DNA from 4 places in the Pectobacterium araliae genome. Region 3 is predicted to be linked to each of the others. Evidence: predicted binding sites of a transcription regulator. Region 3 holds the regulator's gene; each other region holds the start of a gene.
What was found. The regulator PurR, encoded in region 3, represses purine synthesis genes. The targets are predictions, from matches to a motif close to CANGCAAACGTTTGCNTG.

Region 1: the regulator PurR is predicted to act here: its motif matches at 2,002-2,019, upstream of cvpA (colicin V production protein).
Region 2: the regulator PurR is predicted to act here: its motif matches at 2,748-2,765, upstream of purL (phosphoribosylformylglycinamidine synthase).
Region 4: the regulator PurR is predicted to act here: its motif matches at 2,555-2,572, upstream of rbsD (D-ribose pyranase).

Annotation. Positions count from the first base shown of each region.
Region 1 is NZ_AP028908.1:2,947,125-2,954,873, reverse strand. It holds gene folC (bifunctional tetrahydrofolate synthase/dihydrofolate synthase) at 1-1,160, shown strand, start outside; gene dedD (cell division protein DedD) at 1,150-1,917, shown strand; gene cvpA (colicin V production protein) at 2,093-2,593, shown strand; gene purF (amidophosphoribosyltransferase) at 2,615-4,132, shown strand; gene AACH44_RS13385 (UbiX family flavin prenyltransferase) at 4,354-4,926, shown strand; gene AACH44_RS13380 (lysine/arginine/ornithine ABC transporter substrate-binding protein) at 5,313-6,092, shown strand; gene AACH44_RS13375 (histidine ABC transporter permease HisQ) at 6,222-6,911, shown strand; gene AACH44_RS13370 (ABC transporter permease) at 6,904-7,620, shown strand; gene hisP (histidine ABC transporter ATP-binding protein HisP) at 7,635-7,749, shown strand, end outside.
Region 2 is NZ_AP028908.1:3,192,069-3,199,817, forward strand. It holds gene purL (phosphoribosylformylglycinamidine synthase) at 1-2,651, opposite strand, end outside; gene mltF (membrane-bound lytic murein transglycosylase MltF) at 2,868-4,376, shown strand; gene tadA (tRNA adenosine(34) deaminase TadA) at 4,521-4,997, opposite strand; gene yfhb (phosphatidylglycerophosphatase C) at 5,117-5,755, opposite strand; gene murQ (N-acetylmuramic acid 6-phosphate etherase) at 5,787-6,713, opposite strand; gene lapG (cysteine protease LapG) at 6,888-7,577, shown strand; gene lapD (cyclic di-GMP receptor LapD) at 7,587-7,749, shown strand, end outside.
Region 3 is NZ_AP028908.1:2,569,919-2,577,667, reverse strand. It holds gene AACH44_RS11615 (MATE family efflux transporter) at 1-159, opposite strand, end outside; gene AACH44_RS11610 (riboflavin synthase subunit alpha) at 408-1,043, shown strand; gene AACH44_RS11605 (reverse transcriptase domain-containing protein) at 1,557-2,180, shown strand; gene AACH44_RS11600 (group II intron maturase-specific domain-containing protein) at 2,177-2,944, shown strand; gene purR (HTH-type transcriptional repressor PurR) at 3,066-4,091, opposite strand; gene AACH44_RS11590 (YnhF family membrane protein) at 4,469-4,558, shown strand; gene AACH44_RS11585 (C40 family peptidase) at 4,638-5,489, opposite strand; gene AACH44_RS11580 (Grx4 family monothiol glutaredoxin) at 5,828-6,178, shown strand; gene rnt (ribonuclease T) at 6,289-6,960, opposite strand; gene gloA (lactoylglutathione lyase) at 7,108-7,515, opposite strand.
Region 4 is NZ_AP028908.1:4,585,998-4,593,746, forward strand. It holds gene rbsC (ribose ABC transporter permease) at 1-602, opposite strand, end outside; gene rbsA (ribose ABC transporter ATP-binding protein RbsA) at 610-2,115, opposite strand; gene rbsD (D-ribose pyranase) at 2,123-2,542, opposite strand; gene AACH44_RS20790 (YgiW/YdeI family stress tolerance OB fold protein) at 2,858-3,253, opposite strand; gene qseB (quorum sensing response regulator transcription factor QseB) at 3,508-4,170, shown strand; gene qseC (quorum sensing histidine kinase QseC) at 4,167-5,516, shown strand; gene kup (low affinity potassium transporter Kup) at 5,696-7,564, opposite strand.

The sequences.
Region 1 (7,749 bases), 380 kb from region 3:
AGGTTGCTGAACATCTCCAACTGCTCCAGCCTGCCGCCACGATTTTTACCGTCGCGGGGACGAACGGCAAGGGAACCACCTGCTGTACGCTAGAATCCATTCTGTTAGCTGCTGGGCTACGGGTTGGCGTGTACAGTTCGCCTCATCTCGTGCGCTATACCGAGCGGGTGCGTATTCAGGGCAACGAATTGTCTGAAGCACAGCATACTCAAGCGTTTTCGGATATCGAAGCAGGAAGAGGGGCGGTATCGCTCACCTATTTTGAATTCGGTACGCTGTCTGCACTGCAACTCTTCAAGCAAGCAAATCTGGATGTCGTCATTCTGGAAGTAGGCTTAGGTGGGCGGTTGGATGCCACGAATATTGTGGACGCGGATGTGTCCGTGGTCACCAGCATCGCGATCGACCATACCGATTGGCTAGGTAACGATCGAGAGAGTATAGGTCGCGAGAAAGCCGGGATATTTCGACAGAATCGGCCAGCCATTGTCGGTGAGCCGGATATGCCAGGAACGATTGCTGACGTTGCCGCTGAGAAAGGCGCGTTGCTGCGGCGCCGTGGTCGCGATTGGGAATTTTCAGTGCAGCGCGAGACGTGGAGCTGGCAGGATAAACAGCGCGAGCTGTCACGGTTGCCGTTACCCAATGTTCCGTTAGCCAATGCCGCTACGGCACTGGCTGCATTACACTATTCTTCACTCAACGTGAGCGAAGAAGCGATTCGTCAGGGCTTACAGCACGCGGCATTACCGGGTCGTTTTCAGATAGTACAAGAATCACCACGGTTGATTCTTGATGTTGCACATAACCCTCATGCGGCGGCGTATCTGGCAAATCGTTTGGCCGGGTTAGCGAAAACCGGAAAAGTGCGTGCTGTTGTTGGTATGCTGGCGGATAAAGATATCGCAGGCACACTGGCCTACTTAATGCCGTTGGTGGATGAGTGGTACTGCGCGCCGCTGGAAGGCCCACGTGGTGCAACGGCACAACAGATTGCCGAGCACCTTACGCGCAGCCAGTCGTTCCCCAATGTTGTTACCGCCTGGCAGCAGGCGATGTCCCAAGCGACGGAACAGGATATCGTCATTGTGTGTGGATCTTTTCATACGGTAGCGCATGTGATGGAAGCGCTGGATGAGGAGAAGGCGAATGGCGAGTAAATTTCAGAATCGATTGGTTGGCACGGTCATTCTGGTCGCGCTGGGCGTGATCGTCTTACCCGGTCTGTTGGATGGAAAGAAAAAGCACTACGAAGATGAGTTTGCATCGATTCCGCTGATCCCCAAGCCGGGCGACAGCAATGAGATGGAATCTCTGCCTGCGCTGAACCCGTCGTTGCCGAACCTGCCACCGGAAGGGGCGGAAGCGGCGATGCAGAACAGCCCGGAAGCCGAAACGCCAGAAACTAAGTTACCTGAAAATAAGGCACCTGAAAATAAGGCACCTGAAACTGGCACATCGCCACCATCATCTCGCTCAGGTGCAAATACGCCAGCCATGACGGCACCGCCGGTGGTGGTTGAGCGTCCGCCAATTCAGACGCCAGCGCCGGTGACGCCGAAGCCTCAGCCAAAACCTGAGGTGAAGCCTGAAGTGAAGCCGAAGCCAGAGCCTAAACCAGAACCCAAGCCGGAAGTGAAACCGGACACTCAGCCGACGCAGCAAGCGCCTGTCGGGCAGGCCTATATTGTGCAGCTTGGCGCGTTGAAAAATGCGGATAAGGTGAACGAGATTGTCGCTAAGCTTCGTCTCTCTGGTTATCGCGCGTATACCGTGCCGTCAACGCCAGTTTCAGGACAAATCACCCGTATTTACGTGGGGCCGGATGCCTCGAAGCAGAAGCTGGAGTCTTCCCTGAGCGAACTGCAACAGTTGAGTGGGTTAAACGGGCAGGTGCGAGCACATTCGGTTCGCTGAGAAACCGATAGGTAGTAGAATCAGGCATGACGGATTGTTGGTTTTTCGCCTGATTATCTATCGGTGAAATCGGCGGAAATACGCTACGCAAACGTTTTCTTTTTCTGTTAGAATGCGCCGCGAACAGGATGACGTAGCGGCTTATCGGTAGCATCGTTCATTATTAGGATAGTTCATGGTTTGGGTTGATTACGTCATTATTGGCATCATCGGATTTTCGGCTCTGGTTAGCCTGATCCGGGGGTTTGTTCGCGAAGCGCTGTCGTTAGTAACCTGGGGATGTGCTTTTTTTGTTGCCAGTCATTACTACGCCTACCTCGCGGTCTACTTCACCCGTTTTGATGATGAACTGGTGCGTAACGGCATTGCGATTGCCATTCTGTTTATTGCAACGTTGATTGTGGGAGCTATCGTCAACTATGTGATTAGTTCACTGGTTGAACGTACCGGATTATCCGGCACCGATCGCGTTCTGGGCATCTGTTTTGGTGCGCTGCGTGGGGTGCTGATCGTTTCCGCACTGCTATTCTTTCTGGATACGTTCACCGGTTTTTCACAAAGTGATGACTGGAAGCAGTCCCAGTTAATCCCGCAGTTCAGTTATATTATCAGGTGGTTTTTTGACTACCTGCAAAGCACGTCAAGTTTCTTGCCGCAGCATTTATCGCTGCGGTAGCGCTGATGAGGAAAAGACACCATGTGCGGTATTGTCGGTATCGCCGGTTTTACACCGGTCAACCAATCGATTTATGACGCGTTAACGGTGTTGCAACACCGTGGGCAGGATGCTGCGGGTATTGTAACCATCGATGCCTTTAATTGTTTTCGCCTGCGTAAGGCCAATGGCCTGGTGAAAGATGTGTTTGAAGCGCGGCACATGCAACGCTTACAGGGAAACATGGGGCTTGGCCATGTGCGCTATCCGACTGCGGGCAGTTCCAGTGCCTCGGAAGCACAGCCTTTCTATGTTAACTCGCCGTTCGGCATCACGCTGGCGCACAACGGTAATCTGACAAACGCCCACGAACTGCGTAAAAAGCTGTTCGAGCAGGAGCGTCGTCACGTTAACACCACGTCTGATTCTGAAATTCTGCTGAATATTTTTGCCAGAGAGCTGGACCGTTTCCAACATTATCCGCTGGAAGCCGATAATATTTTTGCGGCCGTTGCCGCAACGCACCAACAAATTCGCGGTGCCTATGCCTGTGTTGGCATGATTATCGGTCATGGCATGGTGGCATTCCGTGACCCTAATGGGATTCGTCCTCTGGTCATCGGTAAACGTGACCTGGAAGATGGCCGCAGCGAATACATGGTGGCGTCAGAAAGCGTCGCGCTGGATACCTTGGGCTTTGAATTTTTACGCGATGTGGCGCCGGGAGAAGCGATCTACATTACGGAAAAAGGGCAGTTGTTTACCCGCCAGTGCGCAGAGAATCCAAAGAGCAACCCGTGCCTGTTTGAATATGTCTACTTTGCTCGCCCGGACTCTTTCATCGATAAAATTTCGGTCTACAGTGCACGTGTTCGCATGGGTCAGAAGCTTGGTGAAAAGATTGCGCGCCAGTGGGAAGATCTCGATATTGATGTCGTGATCCCGATTCCTGAAACCTCTTGTGATATTGCACTGGAAATCGCGCGTATTATCAACAAGCCGTATCGTCAGGGATTTGTGAAGAACCGCTATGTTGGCCGCACCTTTATCATGCCGGGACAGCAAGCGCGTAAGAAATCGGTACGCCGTAAGCTGAACGCCAACCGCGCAGAATTCCGTGACAAGAACGTGCTGCTGGTGGATGACTCCATTGTGCGTGGTACAACGTCGGAGCAGATTGTGGAAATGGCGCGTGAAGCAGGAGCCAAGCGTGTTTATCTGGCCTCGGCGGCACCGGAAATTCGCTTTCCTAACGTGTACGGCATCGACATGCCGAGCGTCAATGAACTGATTGCCCACGGTCGCGAAGTTGATGAAATCTGTAAGATTATTGGCGCAGATGAGCTGATATTCCAAGATCTCGACGATCTGATCGATGCCGCGCGTGAAGATAACCCGGATATCGCTCAGTTTGAATGTTCGGTGTTCAATGGGATTTATGTGACGAAGGATGTCGATCAAGGCTATCTGGATTATCTGGAAGTCTTGCGCAACGATGATGCCAAAGCGCTGCGTAGCCAGAATGAAGTCGAAGATCTGGAACTGCACAACGAAGGTTAACGGCGAGTTGTACGTTAAGGCAGGTTGATTGAAGGGGGAGGGCGCGAAAGTGTCTTCCTTCTTTTTTTGTATTTGGAAAACATCAGTATAGAGAAAATCGGGTTGTATATAGAAAACATCGTTTCGGTGCTTGTCCTTGCTTATCGCTAGTCAATGCGGCAAAGTTTGCGCAGATGATTTTTCCGCGTTTCTGCTGACGCGGCTAGCCAGAGGCAGTAATAATGAAGCGACTCATTGTAGGGATTTCCGGTGCCAGCGGTGTCATTTACGGTATCCGACTGTTACAGGTGTTACAGACGCTGGAAGGCATCGAAACCCATCTGATCATGAGCCAGGCAGCTCGTCAGACATTAGCGCTAGAAACAGATTTTAGCCTGCGTGACGTACAGGTGTTAGCTGATGTGGTGCATGACTCGCGTGACATTGCTGCCAGTGTCTCTTCGGGGTCGTTTAAAACGGCGGGTATGGTGATTTTGCCCTGCTCAATAAAAACCCTCTCTGGGATTGTGCACAGCTATAGCGACAATCTATTGACCCGCGCAGCCGATGTGGTGTTGAAGGAACGTCGTCCTCTGGTGTTGGGCGTGCGCGAAACGCCGCTGCATTTAGGACACTTACGGTTGATGACCACTGCCGTTGAGCTGGGTGCGATAATCATGCCGCCGGTTCCCGCGTTTTATCATCGCCCAGAAAGTGTGCAGGATATTGTCGATCAAACGGTAAATCGTATTTTGGACCAGTTTGATATCGACCTGCCAAAAGATCTCTTTATTCGCTGGCAAGGCGCGTCGTAGCAGGATAGATGCCGATACGCACTCTTTTCCTTCCTCAGGGGGGAGTAAACCATGGCTGCCCCTTCTTTGTGCGCTTTTATTACACCGCACTGATTTTGTGCGCAAAAGCGCTAAAATAGTGCATTTAAGTGTGCTGTATTCATGCCAATATTATCTATTCTTATTGTTACCTGTCGAATAAATCTATAAAAGCACTGAATAATCAATCGATTAATCATACTTTTCCGTGTTTTTTGTGCATGGTTTTTTTATGACCCCCCTGCTTTCATTGTGGCATGAAAACTGCTTATGAAAACGGTAATAGTCGGCGTAAAAAACAAAGAGCACTCATATCGTTCCGACATTGACGACACATGACATCAATCACTCACGACAAGGGTAGCAATATGAAGAAATTGATCAAAGTTTTGCCGTTGGCACTTATTCTGGCTACGGGCAGTGCGATGGCGGAGATTCCTAAGAATATTAAAATCGGTACCGATCCTACCTATGCACCTTTTGAATCCAAAAATGCCAGCGGTGAGCTGGTCGGATTTGATATCGATTTGGCGAAAGAGTTGTGCAAGCGTATTGACGCTAACTGTACGTTTGTGGAAAGTGATTTTGATGCGTTAATTCCCTCCCTTAAAGCTAAAAAAATTGATGCCATCATCTCTTCTCTGTCTATTACCGAAAAACGCCAGCAGGAAATTGCTTTCACCGAGAAGCTGTATGCGGCTAACTCTCGCCTGATTGCGAAGAAAGGGGCGAGTATTGAGCCAACGTTGGCATCGCTGGGTGGCAAGCGTGTCGGCGTATTGCAGGCGTCAACGCAGGAGGCTTTTGCCAATGCGAACTGGCAGCCAAAAGGCGTTGAGGTTGTCGCTTATCAAAATCAGGATCTGATTTACGCAGATTTGGCCGCAGGTCGCGTCGATGCTGCCTTTCAGGATGAAGTCGCGGCAAGCGAAGGTTTCCTGAAGCTAGATATGGGCAAAGACTATGCGTTTGCTGGCCCAGCAGTAAAAGATGACAAATTTTTCGGTGTGGGGACGGGGATGGGTCTGCGTAAAGCAGATACTGAGCTGAAAGCTGCGCTGGATAAAGCCTTCGAAGCGATGCGTAAAGACGGTACTTACGATACGTTCGCTAAGAAATACTTCGATTTCGACGTCTACGGCGGCTAATTTCTCCATAACGATTCACACTCTGTAGCGGAATCACAGGGTAAAACGACACGGGAACGTTCCTCCCGTGTCGGGTTCCTGATTGATAACGCTTCGTGCCATTAACCGCTGTTTCTACGGATATCATTGATGCTCTATGGCTATGCCCCGCTAATTCTGGATGGTGCCATCATGACGCTGGAGTTGGCTGTGAGTTCGCTACTGCTGGCGCTGGCTATCGGTCTGATGGGGGCGTCGGCGAAGTTGTCTTCCAACCGCCTGCTGGCTGGGGGATTTTCCTGCTATACCACGTTGATTCGCGGCATCCCCGATTTGGTGTTGATGCTGCTCATTTTCTATGGGTTGCAAATTGCCTTAAACGGCGTGACGGAATCGATCGGTCTGGAGCAAGTTGACATCGATCCGTTGACCGCTGGGATTATTACGCTGGGCTTTATTTACGGCGCGTATTTCACGGAAACCTTTCGTGGTGCCTATCTTGCTGTGCCGCGTGGACAGATCGAAGCGGCGGTGGCGTTTGGTTTCTCTCCTCTGAAAGTGTTCCGCCGCATTCTGTTTCCTTCCATGATGCGCTTTGCGTTACCGGGGATCGGCAATAACTGGCAGGTGATCTTGAAAGCAACGGCACTCGTGTCATTGCTTGGCCTGAATGATGTGATTAAGGCGACGCAACTGGCTGGCAAGGGCGCGCACGAACCGTTTTATTTTGCACTGGTTGCCGGGGCGATGTACCTGATTTTTACCACCATTTCTAATGGCGTGTTGTGGTGGTTGGAGCGGCATTATTCGCAGGGAGTCAAGAAAGTAAACTATGAGTGAGATCCTGCAACAATATTGGCAACCGCTGCTGTGGAGCGATGGTTATCGCCTGACTGGGCTGGCGATGACGCTCTGGCTGCTCATTTCCTCGGTCGTCATCGGCGGGCTGATGGCGTTGCCACTGGCGATTGCTCGCGTTTCACCGCGACGTCGGTTCAGCTTCCCGGTTTGGCTATTTACCTACGTGTTCCGTGGTACACCGCTCTACGTGCAGCTATTGGTGTTCTATTCCGGCGTGTATAGCCTGGAAATTGTGCGCGGCACCGATCTGCTGAATGCCTTTTTCCGCAGCGGACTGAACTGCGCCATTTTGGCGTTAGCGCTCAATACCTGCGCGTACACCACAGAGATTTTTGCAGGGGCAATCCGCTCTGTACCGCATGGGGAAATTGAAGCCGCCAGAGCATACGGTTTCTCCCGTTTTAAGCAGTATCGCTGCATTATTTTGCCGGGTGCGCTGCGTATTGCGTTGCCAGCCTACAGCAACGAAGTGATTCTGATGCTGCACTCAACAGCGCTGGCTTTTACCGTGACGGTGCCGGATATCCTGAAGATCGCGCGCGATATTAATGCGGCCACCTACCAGCCGTTTTATGCGTTTGGCATTGCTGCGGTGATCTATCTGGCGATCTCATTTGTATTAATCGGGCTGTTCAGAAGGGCAGAGCGGCACTGGTTACGTCATCTTTATACCCGTTCATCTCATTAATCGCAGGAAAAAACATGTCGAATAACAAATTGATGGTGACGGAACTGCGTAAACGTTATGGCGAGCATGAGGTACTTAAAGGGATCTCATTGCAGGCGAAAGCGGGTGACGTTATTTCGATTATCGGGT
Region 2 (7,749 bases), 620 kb from region 3:
TCGTGGTAGGCCAGAAGCGCTTTGTCCGCGACCAGTTGCTGTATGGCGTTAAAGAAGCCAGCCAATTGCTCTGGGCTATGAACATCGGCGGTCTTGCGACCCAGTTGACGATAAACCTGCGCCAGCGCTGTCGCGCCCAGTGCTTTATTACCAGCACCCAGATCGATCAGCAGCAGCGCATTATCCTGTCCGGTACGCAGCTGTGGCGTTACCGTGTTACGCACGTCTTCCACGCGGGCAAATGCAGAGATCACCAGCGACATCGGCGAGGTGACCGCGCGATCTTCACCGTCTTCCTGCCAGCGAGTTTTCATCGACATGGAGTCTTTACCCACTGGGATCGTCAGACCCAGCGCCGGACACAGTTCTTCGCCCACGGCTTTTACCGCATCGTACAGGCCAGCGTCTTCACCTGGATGCCCTGCTGCCGCCATCCAGTTTGCAGACAGCTTCACGCGAGTCAGCGGACCGATATGCGTAGCAGCAATGTTCGTCAGCGCCTCACCGACGGCTAAACGCGCGGAGGCCGCAAAGTTGCGCAGCGCGACAGGCGCACGTTCGCCGATAGACATCGCCTCGCCGTAATAGCTATCAAGGCTAGCGGTAGTCACCGCACAGTCAGCCACTGGCACCTGCCACGGCCCAACCATCTGATCGCGTGCCACCATACCGGTAACAGAGCGGTCGCCAATGGTGATCAGGAAGGTTTTTTCCGCGACGACCGGTAAGTGCAGCACGCGCTCGACCGCTTCGGCCAGATAAATTTCGTCACGCTGTAACGGTGTGCCTTCTACCTGTTTGCGTTCTACATCACGCAGCATCTTCGGCGTTTTGCCCAGCAGCACATCCAGCGGTAAGTCGATAGGTTGGTTGTTGAAGTGACGATCGTTCATCGTCAGATGCAGTTCTTCCGTCGCTTCACCAATCACCGCATAAGGCGCGCGCTCACGGCGGCAAATGTCATCAAACTGTGCCAGTTGCTCTGGCGCAACCGCCAGAACGTAGCGTTCCTGCGACTCGTTACACCAGACTTCTAGCGGGCTCATGCCTGGCTCATCGTTCAAAATATCACGCAGTTCAAAGCGACCACCGCGACCACCGTCGCTCACCAGTTCAGGCATTGCGTTAGACAAGCCGCCCGCGCCAACATCGTGAATGAATAGGATCGGGTTGGCTTCACCCAATTGCCAGCAGCGGTCGATCACTTCCTGACAGCGACGCTCCATTTCTGGGTTATCGCGCTGAACAGAAGCAAAATCCAGATCCGCATCAGACTGACCCGATGCCATGGAAGACGCTGCACCACCGCCCAGACCGATATTCATCGACGGCCCACCCAGTACAATCAGTTTAGCGCCAACACTAATTTCGCCTTTTTGGACGTGATCGGCGCGAATGTTACCAATGCCGCCCGCCAGCATGATCGGTTTATGGTAGCCGCGCGGCTCTGTGCCATTGTGGCTATCAACACGTTCTTCATAGGTACGGAAATAGCCGGTCAGTGCAGGACGGCCGAATTCGTTGTTAAATGCCGCGCCGCCTAATGGGCCTTCGGTCATGATATCCAGCGCGCTGACAATGCGTTCTGGCTTGCCAAATTCTTCTTCTTCCCACGGTTGGATAAAGCCAGGAATACGCAGGTTCGATACCGAGAAGCCAACCAAGCCGGCTTTCGGCTTAGAGCCACGACCCGTTGCGCCTTCATCACGGATTTCGCCGCCAGAGCCAGTCGCCGCGCCCGGCCACGGAGAAATCGCGGTTGGGTGGTTATGCGTTTCCACCTTCATCAGGATATGTGCGTCTTCCTGATGGTAAGCATATTGCCCGTTGGCATCGGTGTAGAAACGGCCAACGGCGGAACCCTCCATTACAGCGGCGTTGTCTTTATAGGCAGAGAGAACGTGATCGGGCGTGTGTTCAAAGGTGTTTTTGATCATTTTGAACAGTGATTTCGGCTGAGTGACGCCGTCGATTACCCAATCTGCGTTAAAAATCTTGTGGCGGCAGTGCTCAGAGTTCGCCTGTGCGAACATGTACAGTTCAATATCGGTCGGGTTGCGGCCAAGATGGGTGAAGGCGTCCAGCAGATAATCAATTTCATCTTCTGCCAATGCCAGCCCCAGACGGACATTCGCCTCCTCCAACGCCTGACGCCCTTGCAGCAGAATTTCGATACGCTTGAAAGGGGCGGGTTGATGATGAGAGAACAGCGCTTCAGCCTGTTTCAGGTCGCTAAACACGCTTTCCATCATCCGGTCATGCAGCAATGCCCCCAGTTGCTGCCACTGTTCATCACTCAGCGTCGGCGCATGAATATAGAAAGCCAGACCGCGCTCCAGGCGCAGTACTTTGCTTAATCCACAGTTATGGGCAATGTCCGTGGCTTTGGAAGACCACGGTGAAATGGTGCCAGGACGCGGTGTGACCAGTAACAGACGACCTTGCGGCTCGTGCTCCGCGAGAGAAGGACCATACTTCAGCAAACGTGTCAGTTTGGCCTGTTCATCGTTGTTCAGCGGGGCGCTGACATCGGCGAAATGTACGTATTCAGCATAGATATCGCTAACCGGCAAAATGTGCTCTTTGCAGCGGACCAGCAATTTATTAATACGAAAAGCCGATAAAGCAGGTGAACCACGCAGTATTTCCATAATCTAAAGTTCTCTCGTCTTCGATGCACTGGCTGCGATACAGCCACTGGGCACAACAGGGGGGAAACGCGCACATTATAGAGAATCCTTCCCTCGGACGAAACCGTTTGCGTGGCGATAATTTCACTTCACATCCGTCGAATGATTAATCGGTGACCAAATCAATAAAAGTTGCACACTGGCGGTTTGTTAAGCAAAATGCCCCCACTCTGGGAAATGACGTATAAAAAAACTGCCGTTACAGACAGCCTGGCCATCCGGCCGCCGAGAGATAACTATTTGAAGCCGTTAAAATTAAATTATTTTTTCATCGGGATTATCACGTTACTACTGGCGTTAGCGCTATGGCCTAGCATTCCCTGGCGCAGCAGTCAGGATGTACAGCTCAGGCAGATCCTCTCACGCGGCGAGTTACGTATCAGTACCGTTAACTCACCGCTGACTTATGCTATGAGCAACGGTTCCCCGACAGGTCTGGACTATGAACTGGCAAAACGGTTTGCCGATTACCTCGGCGTCAAGCTGGTGGTTTCGCCACGCAAGAATCTTGACGAACTGTTCGACGATCTGGACGGTGACGATGCAGATCTGCTGGCTGCCGGGTTGATTTACAATCATGAGCGTCTGGAGCGTTTCCGTGCTGGCCCGACCTACTACTCCATCTCACAGCAGATGGTCTACCGCCTCGGTTCACCTCGCCCAAAAACGCTGGATAAACTGCAAGGCCGTCTCGTTGTCACATCAGGCTCCGCCCATGCGGCGACCCTGCGCGATTTAAAAGCAGAGAAGTACCCACAGTTGAGCTGGGAATCCGCCTCCGATCAGAGCACACAGGAATTACTGAAACAGGTTGCTGACGGCAAACTGGACTATGCACTAGGCGACTCAGTGACCATCGGCCTGATGCAGCGTATCCATCCGCAGCTCGCCGTTGCCTTCGATCTTAGCGACGAAGAGCCGGTCACCTGGTATATGCGTCGATCGCACGATGACAGTCTGTCTGCTGCCCTGTTGGATTTTTTCAGCAAGATTGTCGAAGATGGCACGCTCGCGCGTCTGGAAGAAAAATATCTTGGTCACGTTGGTGAATTTGATTATGTCGATACCACCACGTTTCTGAGCGCCATTGATGAAACGTTGCCGGATCTGCGCCCGCTGTTTGAAAAACACGCCACCGATATCGACTGGAAGTTGCTAGCCGCCATCTCCTATCAGGAGTCACACTGGAACCCGCTGGCAACCTCCCCTACCGGCGTGCGCGGGTTGATGATGCTAACGCGTAACACAGCAGAAAGCCTGAACGTGACCGATCGCGTCGACCCAGAGCAGAGTATTCGCGGCGGCGCACAATATATGTCAAATATGATGCAGAAAATGCCAGACACCATTCCCGAAGATGAAAAAATCTGGTTTGCGCTGGCATCCTACAATATGGGGTACGCCCATCTGCTTGATGCACGTAAATTGACCGAGAAACAAAAAGGCAATCCTGACAGTTGGGTAGACGTAAAAATGCGCCTGCCAATGCTAAGTCAGAAGCGCTATTACACGCAAACCACCTACGGCTACGCACGCGGGCAAGAAGCCTATAACTATGTGGAAAATATTCGGCGCTATATGGTGAGTCTGGAAGGTTATCTGATAGAAAAAGAAGCCAAGGCTCAGCAACAAACCCAGATTGCGCAAGGCTATCCGGCCGTCCCTCTGAACAAGGTACAGGAATAAGACTACATAAAGAAAAAAACGCTGCGACTCCAGCCCCCGTGCTGGTCACGTCAGCCTCATTTTAGGAGAAACGCGGGGATGAGGTAGGGACACCTCGCCCCGTGGTCGCTCCGTGTATCTCGGTTCTAAAAGATCGGCGTTGCGCTATCTCTGCGCGGCGTTTTTGACTGCCGCACGGCGGGCTTTATGCTGTTCACGACGTAGACGAAAAAATGCGCTGAGCATTGCAGAGCATTCATCGGCCAGCACACCCGATTCAACAACAATCTGATGATTCATGCCGGGGTGGCGCAGAATGTCCAACAGCGATCCCGCCGCCCCCGTTTTCTCATCTGATGCGCCATAAACCAGACGACCAATGCGGCCATGTATCATCGCGCCCGCACACATGATGCACGGCTCCAACGTGACATACAGCGTGGTCTCCAGCAGGCGGTAGTTCTGCAACACGACGCCCCCCTGCCGCAGTGCCATAATTTCAGCGTGCGCAGTCGGATCGTGATGCCCTATCGGCCGATTCCACCCTTCGCCAATCGCTTCATTATCCAACACCAGCACCGCACCAACCGGGACTTCACCTTCATCTTGAGCACGCTGAGCCAGCGTCAATGCATAGCGCATCCAATATTCATCATTACGCGGGCTAACCACGTTTCCTCACTTAGAACCTATCCCATTAGGCTCTTATCATTCCTATTTTGGCGGCGCATTATACCTATATGGCTGGCGTATTGAAGACGTTACTCCAGTTGTTGCAGACTCCCTTCGGGCGTCACCCGCCAGCGATGCTCGCAAAAATAGAGCAATGGGTTGTCCTGCTTGCTATCGCTATAACCGCTGTAGAGCTTGAGCGGTGCGCCTAAACGCTGTTCCATCTGCGTGACTTTTTCATGCCCGAGACAGCGCAGCGTGAGTACCCAGCCACCGTAGCGACGGGTAATCTGACTCCCCATCAGGCGCACGCCAGATAGAAAAGGGGAATCGTGATAGACCTGCTCCACCAGTCGCTGTGGCGATCCCGTCACCAGCCAAACCTGTGCATCACTGTCTTCAAGATAGCTTTTCAACCGCTGTTGAACCTGCGGAAACGGGATGACATCGCGACGAAACGCACCGACGAACTGCTTTTCAAGCAGGACAAGGTCATCTTCGTCACGCCCAAACGTAATCGCCCACAGCAACCCACTCATCGGCCAGCGCGCCGCGCGACCCCGAATCAATAATCCAAGCCCGATAATCGGTAATAGCGGAATAACCAGAATGAGATTTAACGGCAATCGACGAAGCAAGAAACGTAAAAAACTGCCAAACATATCCTGCTGATGCAACGTGCCATCCAGATCAAAAAAAACAATACGTTGCTCTCGCTTATCACTCAAAACATATCCCCCGACTTATACCAAGATAGTCTTATCCGCTAATCAGCGCCTCACGCAGATAACCGTTGTGCTGCTTCAGGCGTTCACGCGCCGTCTCTACGTCAATATTAGCCAGAAGCATCAGAATCGCAGGCTTAACGTTATTATCTGCCTGTACCAGCGCCTGCCGCGCCGTATCCTGTTCTGCCCCCGTCGCTTCCACCACAATACGGCAAGCCCGATCCAACAGCTTCACATTGGTTGCCTTCACATCGACCATCAAATTCTGATACACCTTCCCCAGCTTAACCATTACGCCAGTAGAAATCATATTCAGGACTAATTTTTGCGCGGTTCCTGACTTCAGCCGTGTTGAGCCCGTTAACGCTTCTGGGCCGACCACGGGAGATATCGCTACCTGCGCGTCCTGTGCGATCGGGGAGTCTGGGTTACAAGAGATGGCCGCCGTCCGGCAACCGACATGACGCGCATAGCACAATGCACCCATCACATACGGTGTCCTGCCCGATGCTGCAAGGCCGATCACCATATCAGCGTCGGTTAAATTCAGCGCTTTTAAATCAGCCTCACCCAATGCTGGATCGTCTTCCGCACCTTCTACCGCCTTAAGCAATGCCCCCGGTCCGCCAGCAATCAGACCGATAACCAGCCCGTGCGGCACACCAAACGTCGGTGGGCATTCCGATGCATCCAACACGCCCAAACGACCACTGGTCCCCGCTCCCAGATAGATCAGCCGCCCTCCCGCCTGTAACGATGCCGTAGCCAAATCGACAGCTTCAGCGATCGCGGGTAAAACCTGCGCAATCGCTTCAGGCACTTTCCGATCTTCCTGATTAAAGGCGTACATCATCTCCAGCGTAGAGAACTGATCCAGCGACATGGTTGCTGGATTTCGGGTTTCAGAAACCAATTTCCCTAAATTAAGACGCTCTCTATCCACCCTGCCTGAACTCATTTTGCTACCTCATGCCTTATGCCAGCGTTCTTTCAACGATTTCCACACTCGTATGACAAACAACGATTTTCACCACTATAATCGCTTTGGAGCCCTGAAAAAGTAAGCTATTCTGCATCGTAGCATCGAATTCACTCTCCACATTCATCTCGCAAGGCAAACAGAGAAACCTCAGTGCGACTCTCCGGGTTCAGGATCTCCAGTTACAAGGCCTTCTTTATTAGCTGTCTGCTGTTTCTGCTGGCGGGTTCTCTACGTGCAGACTGGGATTTTATTACCATTAATCAGCGAACCGAGCCGCTTTATGGCCCGGCAACGCCCGATGCTCGCCGTCGGATTGAGGAATGGCAAACGCTGTTGGTCAATTCCCGCAATAAAGATGAAAAGGCGCTGCTCAGCAGCGTGAACCAGTTTTTCAACGACCGTATGCTGTTTCGCGATGATATTGTCGTCTGGAATCAGGAAGATTACTGGGCAACACCGATTGAAGCGCTGCGTAAAGGCGCCGGAGACTGCGAGGATTATGCGCTTGCCAAGTATTTTACGCTGCGTCATTTAGGCGTATCAGCGGACAAATTACGCATTACCTATGTTAAAGCCCTGCGTCTGAATAAAGCGCACATGGTCGTAACCTATTATCCCACGCCAACCTCGATTCCACTGGTGTTGGACAATCTGACCGATAAGATTCAACCTGCGACAGAGCGCAACGATTTAGTTCCGGTGTACGCCTTTAATGGCGAAGGTCTCTGGCTGCCGGGTGCAAGCGGCAGCAACAAACGCGTCGGTGACAGTAAACGACTTTCACGCTGGCAGGATGTATTAACCAAAATGCGTGCCGAAGGGTTTTCAATTGAGGAGTAAAGGTAGGCTATGTCTCTATACAAACAACTACTGATAGCCATCTGCCTGTTTGTGCTAATCATTTTCAGCGGGAGCTTTTTCGTCAGTCTGGAAAATTCGCGCGAACAATACAATAACCAGCTTCACTCTCATGCGCAGGATGCCGCGACGGCGCTCGGGCTTTCCCTGACGC
Region 3 (7,749 bases):
GATAGACGTCCCTACTGCGACGGCGGCCATATCGGTGGCGCTATAAGCACCGGCCATGATGGTGTCAACCACACCCATTGATGTTTGGGACACTTGCGCAATAATGACAGGAACAGCAAGCGCCGATAACTTACGCGCTTCTGTCAGATACTGTTGCACGGATACCTTCCTTGAATGACTTAATTTTGCTAGCGGGATGAAAAATCTGGATATGAAAAACGTCAAGAATAAAATGAGAGCATTATTGTAACGACTTAATAAAAGTAAACCAGCATGAAAGAGAATATATTCTTTTTGTTACGCTGCGGTTTCGATAGCGTTTGATGTCTGGCATTCCGGTTTGGTTTTCCGTGGAATATCGTGCACACTGCACAGCGTCATTTCTTTGTTTTTAAGAGGCAAACCGCATGTTTACCGGTATTGTTCAGGGCACCGCATCTGTGGTGTCAATTGAAGAAAAATCCAATTTTCGTACTCACGTTATTCAACTCCCCCCCGACCTACTGACAGGGCTTACGCTCGGTGCATCGGTGGCGCACAACGGCTGCTGCCTAACGGTGACAGCTATTGATGGCGATCGCGTCAGTTTTGATCTCATGAAAGAAACGCTGCGGCTAACGAATTTGGGTGATATTCATGAAGGCGATGTCGTGAATATTGAGCGAGCGGCAAAATTCGGTGATGAGATCGGTGGGCATGTGATGTCGGGTCACATTATGTGCACGGCGGAAGTGGTCAAGATTCAGGTATCAGAGAACAATCACCAGATTTGGTTCCGTCTGGCAGATGAAGCGCTGATGAAATACGTGCTGCATAAAGGTTTTGTCGGGATTGATGGCATCAGCCTGACGGTGGGTGAGGTGATCCGCGGGCGTTTCTGCGTGCATTTAATTCCAGAAACGTTGAATCGCACAACGCTGGGGCAAAAGCGTTTAGGGCATCGCATCAATATTGAAATTGATCCACAAACGCAGGCCGTGGTGGATACCGTCGAGCGTGTGTTAGCCAGTAAGCAGGCGAACGACCTCGGTAAAGAAGAGTAGTTCTGCATTCCCTCTTTTTGGTAAACCGGACGAGCAACATTGTCCGGTTTTTTATTTGTGCGCCGGGCATGGCGCGTAGCGCCTTGACGGGCGCTGTCCGTTGACTGTAGTGGTCAAGGGGCGACTTGGCGGTGAAAGTCCTCTACACACCCGGCAAGGGGAAGTGTTAGCCGAACGGCAAGGGTGCCCACCGCGAGGTGGGATCTGAAGGAAGCTGAAGGCAAAATGCTGGCCTGACGAACAGGAAGCAGTTTAGGCGGCACAGCGGGGTAAGGTGGCAAATATCATCAAAGCCCAATACTTGCACAGAACGCTGTGACGTAAAGCTGACAGGCATAAGCAGGAAGGTCGCGCGAATTACCCCGGGAGGGCTGCACGTTTGCTTCAGGGCTACCGAGCGTCGAGAGGCGACGGGATGAACGTGCAGCAGTCAGCCGAAGCCGTAGTAGTGCTGCATAACTGGCAGCATGAAGGGCTGAACATGATTAACCGTGATTAGGACACCGATACTCGATGGGAATTAATGAGGCACAAGCGCAGAGCACTGCGGCCAGCGGCAGAGGAGACGGACAGTATCCGTCAGTGCTGCATGAGGGTGCTGAAATCCCCACGGCGGTCGGTGGGCAAACGAAAGCGGAAATGCCGTTGACGATGGAAACGGTGATAACGAGAGAGAACCTGATGCTGGCCTATCAGCGCGTGGTGGAAAACAACGGCGCGGCAGGGGTAGATAACCTGAAAGTGACGGAGTTGAAGCCGTGGCTGAAACAGAACTGGGCGAGTATCAGGCAGGCATTGATTACGGGCGCCTACCAGCCGCAGGCGATACGCAGAGTGGATATCCCAAAGCCGGACGGCGGCGTGAGAACCCTGGGTATCCCGACGGTAGTGGACAGGCTTATCCAGCAGGCGATAGCACAACAACTCAGTCCGGTCGTGGAGCCGCACTTCTGCGAATCGAGTTACGGGTTCAGAAGTAACCGCAATGCGTGGCAGGCAGTGCAACAGGCACAGCGCTACATACAAAGCGGGAAACGCTGGGTGGTCGATCTGGATCTGGAAAAGTTCTTTGACCGGGTGGATCATGACATTTTGATGTCACGTCTGGCGAGGCTGTCAGGGATAAACGGCTGTTGAAACTGATACGTCGCTACCTTGAAGCGGAAATGACGAACGGGTGCGAGACAGAGAAGCGAGGTAAGGGAATGCCGCAGGGCGGACCGTTGTCGCCGCTACTGTCGAACATTCTGCTGGATGAACTGGATAAAGAACTGGAGCGTCGAGGTCACAGCTTCTGTCGCTATGCGGATGACTGCAACATTTACGTGAGCAGTCGCAAAGCAGGCGAGCATATCTTTAGGGCAATCAGGGTGTACCTGAGAGACATACTGAAGCTAAAGGTCAATGAGCAGAAGAGTGCGGTGGCGCGACCGTGGGAGCGTAAGTTCCTGGGATACAGCGTGACACGGCACAAACAGACCCGACTGAAGATCGCAGGGAGCAGTGTCGAGAGGCTGAAGGAGAAGATCCGTAGCCTGACGACAGGGCACGCGACGAAATCAGTGAAAGGCGTAATCAATGAACTCACACCGATACTGCGAGGCTGGATGAGCTACTTCAGATACACGGAAGTAAAAGGAGTTCTGGAGAAGATTGACGGCTGGGTCAGGCGTAAACTGCGCAGTCTACTGTGGCGGCAATGGAAACGAACGTATACGCGAGCCCGAATGCTAATGCGAGCGGGCTTGTGTGAAAAGCGAGCGTGGAGGTCGGCGAGTAACCAGCGAGGAGCGTGGTGGAACGCGGGGTCGAGTCACATGAATGATGCGATAAAGACGGCGCAGTTCAGACGACTCGGCTTGATATCACTAGTGGAGCAGCAACGGCAGTTCCAGAGTTAACATGAACCGCCGTATGCGGAACCGCACGTACGGTGGTGTGAGAGGACGGCGGGAGTAATCTCGCCTCCTACTCGATTAGCAGGCGGGAATAAGAACATCGGTCTATGTTGAGTCGCCGAGATTAGCGGCGATAATCGCGAAACGGACCGTCGGCAACCGAGCGACGTTCAATCAACGTCGGATGCACCTCAATGACGTGTGCATCTTCACGCTTGCTGGTAATCCGATCCAGCAACATAGAAAACGCGGATTGGCCCAGACGCTCTTTGGGCTGATGGATGGTGGTTAGTGCGGGCGTAAAGAAGCGCGCGTGGCGGACGTTGTCATAACCGATCACCGAAATATCTTGTGGCACACGTAACCCCAATTCGTCTGCCGCACAAATGGCTCCCATCGCCATGATATCGCCACCACAGAATACCGCGGTAGGTCGCTGCTTTTGCGCGAGAATCTGATGCATGGCTTTATAACCGGATTCCGGTTCAAAATCGCCCCGCACGACCCATTCATCGCGCACGGTAATGTCGGCTTCCTTCAAGGCTTTTAAAAAGCCAAGGTAGCGTCCGTTACCCGTGTTGCGCTCTTGTATTCCAGGGATAGCGCCAATATCCCGATGACCGCGTTCAATCAGGTAGCGGCCTGCCATATAACCGCCCTCAAAGGCGTTATCGATGATGGTATCGGTAAAATCGCTGTGCATTTGTCCCCAGTCCATGACGACCATAGGAATGCTGCGATAATCTTCCAACATGCCCAATAACTCTGGCGGGTACTCGGCACACATGACCAGCAGGCCGTCGACGCGTTTTTGCGCCAGCATCGAGAGATAAGCGCGCTGTTTGCCGATATCGTTATGAGAATTACACAGCACCAGCGTGTAGCCTTTGGCATAACAGCTGTTTTCGACCGCTTCAATGATCTCGGCGAAATAGGGCGCTTCGCTGGATGTAGCCAGCAAGCCGATAGATTTAGTGTGATTAACTTTAAGGCTACGGGCGACGGCGCTAGGCGAATAGTGCAATTCCTTGATTGCTGCCCTGACGGCTGCCTTAGTCTCTTCGGCGACGAAACGTGTTTTATTGATCACGTGCGATACGGTTGTGGTGGAAACGCCAGCACGTTTTGCCACATCTTTAATCGTTGCCATCTAAAAATGACTCCTGAACTTACCTGTTACAGACGTAAGTATATTGTTAATCGTTTGCCTACGTTTAAAGTTCTTCTTCTAAGCTAAAAAACAGGATTTCAGAAGGAGAATGCCGAATGTTATACCGAAGGGATCTGGCTTGACGTTTTTCGACTGGCACGCAGCGCTTTCATAAACAGCGGATTGTGTCCGATTTATCATGAAAGTGAAAGGGCTAATTTATACTATTAGTGATGCATGCGTCGGAGATTTTTCGTTAGAATTATGAAAGAATCGTAATAACCCTATTATTTGTCGCTTTATTGTCTCAGTGGGTTCGGCTGTAAATGATAGTGTCTTTTTTCAGATGAAATTTGTTTGCTAATAAGGAGTGGCCTATGGATACCGATTTGAAGATGTCTTTGCTGACAACGGTTGGCTCGTTGGCTGTGATCATCACGTTTAGTTTCATTGCGGTGTTGAACTAACCTTCAGTGTTTCTGCGCATTCAGACAGGGTTATTGCACAGAATCTGTCTGAATACGCTTCTGTTCGGCGTGCTATCGCTTAACGAATGGTCTGTGGCGTCACCACGCGACGCGCCCCTACATAATGCTCCTGCCAATAATCCTCACTTAGCTTGCTGATGCGAATATCTGAACCGGTACGCGGTGACTGGATAAATTTGCCTTCTCCCAGATAAACCCCGACGTGATCGGCGGCACCACGATTATTGATGCGGAAAAAGACCAGATCACCACTTTCCAGCTCACTTTTTTTAATCGGTGCGGCATCACGCAGATGGTACATCTCGTTCGCGGTACGTGGGATTGGGATCTTAACGACGTCTTTATAGGCGTAATAGACCAGTCCGCTACAGTCGAAACCGGTAAAAGGCGATGATCCGCCCCAGTGGTAAGGCTTACCGATCTGGCTCATCAGTTTATTCATTGCTGTCGTTTTGGCGTGTTGATAGCGTTTTTTATGCGCTGTGCTCAGCGCCATCCCCTTTTCTGTGGGCGCTGGATTTTTATCCACTTTTCCTTTGAGCGCGGTCTTCTTCAACTCGGTTTTGACTCTGGTCTGTGCGATTGTCTGCCTATCCTCTTCAGGCTTTAGCTTTTTAAGGTTTTTTTTCACTAGTGCAGGCGTGCTGCTTTGCGTCCGGGATAGCTTCTTTTCTACTGGTTTGTTAGCCGTACGGGGTTTGAATTTATTGCTGACGGTGGTCGGTTCTGGCTTTTTACTTTTGATTGGTGCTGGTGATTTAGCAGTACCCTTTGTTTGACGGTTTTTCTTATTCGTTTCTTCAACGACGCTTTTCTTCGGCGTAGAATGCGGGGTATGCGGCGCAGCCTGAACGATGTTCAGGGATAGGTTACTGAAAAATAATATAAAAAGAGTAATAAATAAGCGCATAATAAAAGTGACCGAACATAATCCTTAACTCGCTCAATCCGCACAGTATTCCTGAAAACGGCGTCATAAAAAAGTGGGCATGGTCGCTTTATTCATACAGAATAGTGAAAAAACGTTAATAGTTGTTTTTTCGTCTGATTTATCAGCGTTTTCTGGCGCTGATTTCATCAATGATGAATAATCGGCAGGAAAATAACCCTACAAAAAATGGCGTTTTTTTGTAGCTAGTGGCATCGGTACAATATCATTGAGTCAATGTCGCTGTCGTAACACTCTGACGGCGACTCATGGCTAGCGTTTGGACGTTAGCCATCCTATAGATTTAAGGAAGCAAGAAGATGACGACACCGACAATTGAAAAAATTCAGCGCCAAATTGCTGAAAACCCGATTCTGCTGTACATGAAAGGTTCCCCAAAATTGCCAAGCTGCGGTTTTTCTGCACAGACCGTCCAGGCATTGTCTTCATGTGGCGAACGTTTTGCTTATGTTGATATTTTACAGAACCCGGATATTCGTGCTGAGCTGCCGAAATACGCGAACTGGCCGACATTCCCACAGCTGTGGGTGGATGGCGAACTGGTTGGCGGCTGTGATATCGTAGTTGAAATGTTTCAGCGTGGCGAACTGCAACAGCTGATCAAAGAAACGGCTGATAAATACAAAGCGCAGCAGGCCGATCAAGAGTGATGTTTGCCCCACACATCATAACAATCTACATATTGTTATGATGTGAGCGTGAATATTCCCAGCGGGTGCCTTATGGCACCCGTTCTTTTACGACTAGCTTTCGTGTTTTCTTAGTCTTCGGTGGAAGTGTCTTCGAGAGAACGTTCTTCCAGCGCAAGCGGCCACCCTCCGAGACGTTTCCAGCGGTTAACCAACTCACAGAACAATAACGCAGTCTGGTTTGTGTCATACAGCGCGGAGTGCGCCTGGCTGGAATCAAACGCAATACCCGCGGTAATACAGGCTTTAGCCAGAACCGTTTGGCCTAAAACCAGTCCGCTAAGGGCGGCGGTATCGAAGGTAGCGAAAGGATGGAATGGGTTACGTTTCAGGCTACAACGCTCTGCCGCTGCTGCCATAAAGCTGTGATCGAAGGTGGCATTATGCGCCACGATAATCGCACGGTTACAGCCCTGATCTTTAATCCCTTTACGCACGACTTTGAAAATTTCGTGCAGCGCATCATATTCGCTCACCGCGCCGCGTAACGGATTGGTGGGGTCAATGCCATTAAACGCCAGTGCAGCAGGTTCCAGAATCGCGCCTTCGAATGGCTCAACATGAAAATGTAGCGTTTCATCTGGCTGTAACCAACCGTCTTGATCCATTTTTAATGTTACCGCCGCGACTTCCAGCAAGGCATCGGTTTTCGCATTAAATCCGGCAGTCTCAACATCAATCACTACGGGATAAAACCCACGAAAACGGCCGCTCAGGGCGTTCAGATCACTTTTATCAGCCATTTGTCTCTTAATTGTCAGCAAAACGCAGCGCGTATTATTACAAATTTTGGCCGGAGATGCAGCATGCTCGTTACCTTTCAACCGGTGGAGGTAGCAGAAGAAGGGGGGAGAACAGGTGCCGATGTAGCACCTGTAAAATGCGGGGGATTAGTGGCCGATGCCGTTACCGGCGTGGGCGTTTTCGATCAATTCGATTTTATAACCGTCTGGATCTTCGATGAATGCGATAACGGTGGTACCGCCTTTGACCGGCCCCGCTTCACGCGTCACATTACCGCCCGCTTTGCGGATACGCTCACAGGTTGCGGCAACATCGTCAACGCCCAATGCAATATGACCATAGGCGTTGCCCAAATCATAGCTGTCGACGCCCCAGTTGTAGGTCAGCTCGATAACGGCACCCTCGCTCTCCTCGGTATAACCGACGAAAGCCAGTGTGTATTGGTATTCGGTATTCTCGCTGGTGCGCAGTACGCGCATGCCCAGAATCTGGGTATAGAAATCAATAGAACGTTGTAAATCGCCAACACGCAGCATGGTATGAAGTAAACGCATAATGCCCTCGTTAAAAAAGTACAGCAAAAGGGAAGTATAGCGTTGTGGCTCTGGTGAGTCCAAGCTGTTGGAATGGTGCTAAAAATGCGACACGATGGTGGGGTTTGTGTTAAAACGTACTAACAGGAGGGATTAATGATGTAGTAAAGGGATTTTAGGCCGCCTGACGTATAAAAAAATCGTCAGTGATTACAATGGTTATCTAATTATTTTCATTGTGACGGTCTGTTTTGG
Region 4 (7,749 bases), 2.0 Mb from region 3:
GCATAGATATAGCGCCCCAGTCGCGTATGGTGCAGCATGTACCAGGTTGCAACGAAGACGATAGCCATGATCCAAATTGGCGTCGGAATCCCCAACGGACGACCGATACCGAACCAGCCAAACGCATCTGCCACGTCGGAAAAACCCGTATTAACCGGGCTACCATTGGTATAAACCATCGTCACGCCACGCAGTAACAGCATCATGACCAGCGTAGCGATAAATGCCTGCACTTTGCCTTTGGAAACGATGATGCCCGTGCCCGCACCGATCAGCGCGCCCAGTGCCAGTGCGCCAAATACCGCCACCAGCGCATTAACTTCAAGCCCAACGATGGAAGCCGCAACGGCACCCGTCAGTGCCAACAGTGAACCCACCGACAAATCGATGCCCGAGGTCAAAATCACCAGCGTCATACCGACGGCCATAATGGCGTTTACCGACGTCTGCTGGAGAATATTGAACAGGTTATTCAGGGTGAAAAAATTAGGGCTCATGGCGGACACAACCGCAATCAGGATTAGGAGTGCGATCAGCGATTTCTGCTCCAGTAACCACTCTTTGCTGAACCAGCGTTTTGCCGCGATAGATTGAGAACTCATGTCTGACTTACTCCTGCTTTGCACCGTATTGCTTACCAACAGCCGCAGCCATCAGTGCTTCCTGGGTTGCTTGCTCAATCGGGAAATCACCGCTTAAGCGCCCTTCATGCATCACAATGATGCGATCGCTCATTCCCAAGACTTCGGGCATTTCGGATGACACCAATATGATGCTCAACCCTTCTTCTTTGAATTGATTGATTAGCTGATAAATTTCTTTCTTCGCCCCCACATCAACGCCACGCGTCGGCTCATCAAGGATCAGGACATTCGGGCGCGTCATCAGACCACGGGCAATCGCCACTTTTTGCTGATTACCACCGGACAGCAAACCGATAGGCTGCATCATCGAAGGCGTTTTAACGTTGAATAGGCGAATAAAGTCGGCGACGGCCAACTGCTCTTCGGCGTGTTTGAGACGACCGCCCGCATGGCTGAAATAGCGCAATGCAGTTAACGACATGTTTTCTTTCACCGACATGCCCAGCACCAGACCATCTCGCTTACGATCTTCAGAGATATAAACGATGCCATTCGCTAAGCCATCCTGCGGTTTACGGGTCACCACGTCGCGGCCATCCAGCGTCACATTGCCGCCAGTGCGCGGTAGCGCCCCGTAGAGAATCTTCATCAGTTCAGTTCGGCCCGCGCCCATCAGCCCTGCGACGCCCAGAATTTCACCTTTCCGCACCGTAAAGCTAACGCGCTCTACGCCCGGTCCCGACAGGTTCTGCACCTTAAGCCGCACCTCTCCCGGTGCTTTATTCGAGCGTGGGTACTGATCTTCCAGCTTGCGCCCCACCATCATTTCAATCAGCGTATCTTCCTGTAATTCACTGACCGGACGCTCGCCGATAAGCTGACCATCGCGGAAAACAGTAATGTCATCGCAGATTTCAAAGATTTCTTTCAAACGGTGGGAAATATAAACGATGCCGCATCCCTGAGATTGCAGCTCTTTGATCACGCTGAATAGCGCCGCGGTTTCGGTATCCGTCAGGGCATCGGTAGGTTCATCCATGATGATGACTTTCGATTCAAAGCTCAGCACTTTGGAAATTTCTACCATTTGCTGATCGCCAATCGATAAATCCCCGACCATACGACGGCTGTCGTAGCGCAGATTAAGGCGTTTCAGCAGCTTATCGGCTTCCGCATACATCTTGTTCCAATCGATACGACCGAAACGATTGGTAAATTCACGACCGAGAAAGATATTCTCGGCAATCGTGAGCTGGGGAATCAGGTTAAGTTCCTGATGGATAATACCGATACCTGCTTCCTGAGATGCTTTCGGCCCGCTGAAATCCACCTCTTGCCCCAGAAAATGGATGCTGCCAGCATCTTTACGGTAGATCCCAGTCAGGACTTTCATCATGGTGGACTTGCCCGCACCGTTCTCGCCCACCAGCGCCATCACTTTTCCCGGGTAGACATTGAGTGCCGCACCGGAAAGCGCTTTAACGCCGGGAAAAGATTTCGTGATGCCTTGCAGTTGCAGTAAAGGTTGCATGGATGCCTCAGAACGTTACGCCAGCACACAGGATGACATTGGCATACGGGGAGCACTCTCCGCTGCGAATGATGGCCCGGCTTTTGCCGCTTTGGGTTTTAAATTCTTCATGGCTGACATAGTGCAATGCAATTGAGTTTCCCTGGTGTTGTTCTAGTTGCTTCAATTGATCGAGTAATGCGTCATGGACTGCGGGGTTCTTTTCAATCATCTCTTCCGCCAGAATAGCGGCCTCTACCTGCATTTCACTGGTGACAACATTAACCACCTGCAAAAACGTTGGCACATTGTGCGTCAACGCCAGATCGATACGGGTCGTTGTTTCTGGAATCGGTAAACCCGCATCGCCAATAACCAGGCTATCGGTATGCCCCAGCCGGGCAATCACGGAAGAAATATCTGAATTCAATAATGCTGCTTTTTTCATCTCTCATCCCACCAGCGAAACGTTTCGCTGATAATATTCTAGAAAAAGAAGAGAGAAAGGCAACGAAGAAATAAAAAAAATGTGATCGCCATCGAAACGTTTCGCTAACAAAAAATAAAGACAAGATCACGAGGTTATTTACCCTAGATAACTCAGGTTTCAGGAAGATGGCAAAGAAAGGCGTCTCGGAGAGCTTAATCACATCGACTACTCGGGTGAACCAATGTAGGCAACGTGAAACATGGCGGATATAGATGGTTGATAAATAGAGAAATGGCGGGCAATAGCCCGCCACGAGGGATTGACAATAACGGATTAGAGTTTACGAATCTGCTTCACATCCAGCTCGACGGAATTGAAGTCTTTATCCAACTCACCCTGAATTTCCACTTTATCCGTGGGCGAAATCATCTGACCATTCCAACGCTTGTGATCGATTTCAACTTCTATCGTGCCTGTCGAATCTCGGAACAAATAGTTCTCATCACCAACCCGTTTTTCAATATTGCCACTCAGCGTAACCCAACTATCGTCACGCAGATCTTTAGCCTTAGCGACTGTCGTGAGGGAATTCTGTGGATCGCTAAATCCCCCTTTATGTGTGCCAACTGCGGGCGTATCTGGGTTGACGAAACCACCGCCGCTTTGTGCAGCAAATACGGGTGCAGAAACCAGAGCGGTAATGGCGAATAACGCAGCTGCTTTTTTCATAATATTCCTTCCTTATTTTGCCTGTTGTTTCGCAATAAATTATTTCTCAGTAAAGTATTTCGCAGTCAGCCTGCGGGAGTAATCGGTCTTCGGGAAGGATTAAAGCAAACCGTTCTTAACAGAATCTTAAGGAATCAGCGTTTGGATTTTTATTTTTTTATATTGCCGAAATCGCCCGATTTCAGCGATTTGTCCTGTACACGTTGCCCAACGATTTCGTATAAAACCGGAAAAGGCGCAAATGCGAGGCAGCCATGAGAATATTGTTAATCGAAGACGATCGCCTAATCGGTGATGGCCTAAAAGCTGGGTTGACCAAACTGGGCTTTAATATCGATTGGTTTCTGGAAGGTAAAGCGGGTGCCGCTGCATTAAAAGCTGCCCCCTATGATGCGGTTGTGCTCGATCTCAGCCTGCCGGGCATGGACGGGATGGATATTCTGCGCCAGTGGCGTCAAGCAGGGAACGACGAACCGGTGCTGGTTTTGACCGCCCGCGATGCGCTGGAGCAGCGGGTGGAAGGATTGCAACAGGGTGCCGATGATTATTTATGTAAACCCTTTGCGCTGACAGAAGTTGCCGCTCGTCTTCAGGCACTGATTCGCCGCCGCCACGGTCAACTGCAACCTTCATTAACACACGGTGCCGTTTCCCTTGAACCAAGCTCACGGAGCGTCACGCTTAACAATGAACCGCTGATATTAAAATCGCGCGAACTGGCACTGCTGGAACTGTTTCTACTGAACCCGAATCGCGTGCTCACACGCGCGCAGTTGGAAGAAAAACTCTATGGGTGGGACGATGATGTCTCCAGCAATGCGGTAGAAGTGCATATCCACCACCTGCGCAAAAAGCTGGGTGGCGGGTTTATCCGTACCGTGCATGGCATTGGCTATATTTTGGGGGATGCGCCATGAACCGACTCAGCCTGCGTTTACGTCTGGTTGCGGGCTTTACGCTGCTAACAGTGGTGTGCTGGGGCGTAGCCAGTCTGCTTTCATGGTCTCAAACGCGTCATAACATCAATGAGTTATTTGATACCCAGCAAATGCTGTTTGCCAAACGTCTTGCCACGATGAACCCCGATGAATTGCGAATTCAGTCGACTTCTCTGCCCAAAACCAAAAGTCTGGTACATAAGGATCGAGGCAAGCAGGACGACGATGCCCTAGCCTTTGCCATTTTTACTCGCGACGGGAAGATGGTGTTGAATGATGGTGAGAACGGCAAAGATTTCATTTTTGATTACCAGCGAAACGGCTTTACCGACGGCAAATTGCGTGATGACAGTGACGCATGGCGCATCGTCTGGTTAACGACGGCAGATGATCGTTACGTGATCGCTGTCGGACAGGAATGGGAATACCGTCAGGATATGACGCTGGATATTGTAAAAACCAACCTGATGCCCTGGCTATTTGCGCTGCCGATCATGCTGGCGCTGCTGTTCTGGCTGGTAACGCGTGAACTCTCACCGCTAAAACAGATTGCCGCTGAGCTTCAGTTACGCTCCCCCGACGAAAGCACACCGCTTGCGACACAGCCTATCCCACAGGAAGTCCGCCCACTGGTCAACGCACTGAATCTCCTATTTTCCCGCATCAGCGATATGTTGATTCGTGAACGCCGTTTTACCTCCGATGCCGCTCATGAATTGCGTAGTCCACTGGCGGCGCTGAAAGTTCAAACCGAAGTCGCGCAGTTGGCGCATGACGATGAAGCCATGCGTCGCCATGCATTGATTAATCTGGATAAAGGAATCGATCGCGCCACCCGGCTGGTGGATCAACTTCTGACGCTGTCGCGGCTGGATGCCGAATCGTCCCCCGAAGGTATGCTGCCCGTTCAACTTAATGACTTACTGCAACAGGCAGTGATCGCACACTACTACACGGCGCAAACTGCGGGTATCGAACTGACGCTGGATTTACCGGACACCGTAGTTATCCGACAGGGTCATCCGCTGCTACTGACGCTGCTGGTGCGCAATCTGTTGGATAACGCCATTCGCTACAGCAATGCGGGGGGAACGGTCAATCTGACGCTGACAGAGCGCGGCTTCAACGTTGTCGATAATGGACCGGGTATCAGCGAGGAGGCGCGGGCAAGAATCGGCGAGCGTTTTTATCGTCCACCAGGACAGGAAAAATCCGGCAGCGGTCTGGGGATTTCCATCGTGAACAACATCGCCACGCTGCACAAGATGCGGGTCACGTTCACCAACCAGCCCGAAGGCGGGCTGATTGTGTCGGTGAATTGGTAACTATTATTCTCTCTATCTATACGTTAACGCACTGAGCAATATGGCTTCCCCAACAGGCAGCAACTCGCTGCTTGTTATTAGGGAAACACGGGGATGAGGTTCCCGCAGGGACGCCTCGCCCCGTGGTCGACCGTATATCTCGATCTTATCCCAACATAGCGCCCTAATCGTAGGATCACTTAAATCTCGACCTGTATCCCTAGCTCAATCAGCCTATTCGGCGGTATTTCAAACTGATCCGCCGCTCGCAGCGCATTTCTGCTGAGCATCATGAATAGCTTACCGCGCAAACGCAGATACCACGGGCGTTCACCGATAATCAGCGACTCATTGGACATAAAGAAAGACGTTTCCATCATTTGGCAGGTTAACCCGTCCTGCCAACAGCGCTGAAACACCTCTTCCACATCCGGTGTTTCACGCCAGCCATAGTTAGCGATCACGCGCCAAAACGTCGGCGAAAGCGGTTCAACCGTCACGCGGCGCGCGTTCAATACATAGGGCGCATCCTCCGTTCTCATGGTCAACAGCACCACGCGCTCGTGCAGGATTTTATTGTGCTTAAGGTTATGCAGTAACGCGAACGGGATCACGCGAGTCGCACGCGAGAAATACACGGCAGTCCCTGGCACACGCGTCGGCGGCGTTTTCTCCAGTGACGCAATCATGGCATCCAGCGAGTTACCATGCTCATGCAACCGGCGCAGTAACCTGAAGCGCTCACTTTTCCACGTCGTCATGATGATAAACATCACCATACCCAGCGCTAGCGGTAGCCAGCCACCAGAGAGGATCTTGACCACGTTTGCCAAAAACATTGGCACGTCAATCAGCAGCAGACCCGCCAGCAACACCCATGCCAGATAGCGATTCCAGAGCCAGTTCTTCACCGCGACCGTATAGAACAGAATGCTGGTAATCACCATCGTGCCCGTTACTGCAATCCCGTAAGCCGCAGCCAGATTGCTCGAATGCTCAAAGCTGACAATCACAATGACGACAGCGATATACAGCATCCAGTTAATGGCGGGAATATAAATCTGGCCGGATTCCATATCTGATGTGTGTACGATACGCATCGGCGGCAAATAGCCCAGCCGCACCGCCTGACGGGTCAAGGAGAACACACCGGAAATCACCGCCTGCGAGGCAATGATTGTCGCCAGCGTGGCCAATATCATCAATGGGATCAGCGCCCAATCTGGCGCCAGCAGGAAGAACGGATTCTTGATCGCTTCCGAGTTCTTCAACAGCAACGCGCCCTGCCCAAAGTAATTTAATACCAGCGACGGCAGCACCACCGTAAACCACGCCAGACGAATCGGAAATTTACCAAAGTGGCCCATATCGGCATACAGCGCCTCGACCCCGGTAATGGCCAACACCACGGCACCCAACGCGAAGAACGACACCGCTTTATATTCGATAAAGAAACGCACAGCGTACATCGGATTCAACGCCTGCAAGACTTCGGGGTTAGCGATAATACTGCGAGCCCCCAGTATGCCGAGCGTCAAAAACCAAATCAGCATCACAGGCGCAAACAGCTTGCCGACGCTACCCGTACCGTGTTTTTGAATAATAAACAGTAATGTCAGGACGACAATCGATAGCGGAACGATATAGCTGTCCATCGACGGTGCGGCGATTTCCAACCCTTCCATTGCCGACATCACCGAGATGGCTGGCGTGATGACGACTTCCCCATAAAAGAAGCTGCCGCCAATCAATCCCATGATAACCAGGACGGATGTCATGCGATCGGAGGTATTACGCCCAGCTAGCGACATTAATGTCAGAATGCCACCTTCGCCTGCGTTATCGGCACGCATCACATAGGTCAGGTATTTCAGCGAAACAACAAGAACCAATAACCAAAAGATCAGTGAAAGAAAGCCAAAGACCGAATCAGGCTCGACCCCAAAACCAAACTGCCCTGATAAACATTCCCTTAACGTATAAAGAGGGCTGGTTCCTATATCTCCATAAACCACCCCGATGGCCGCCAGCGTGACAGCCGGAAGCGAACGTTTATGTTCTGAGCTCATAAACCTATCTTCTGTTATTAATCAGTCCGTGAAGCGCGTCATTCACAGCAACTCGTCCAAAAGCGCACAGTATGCACAAATCAGGGTAAAAACCCATTTTTATTGTGCGGTTCGCCTGCTCAAGAAACATCCTGTAAAGGGTGATTTATTGCTTACTCACCCCGTTAGGGTGTAATAATCCGTAA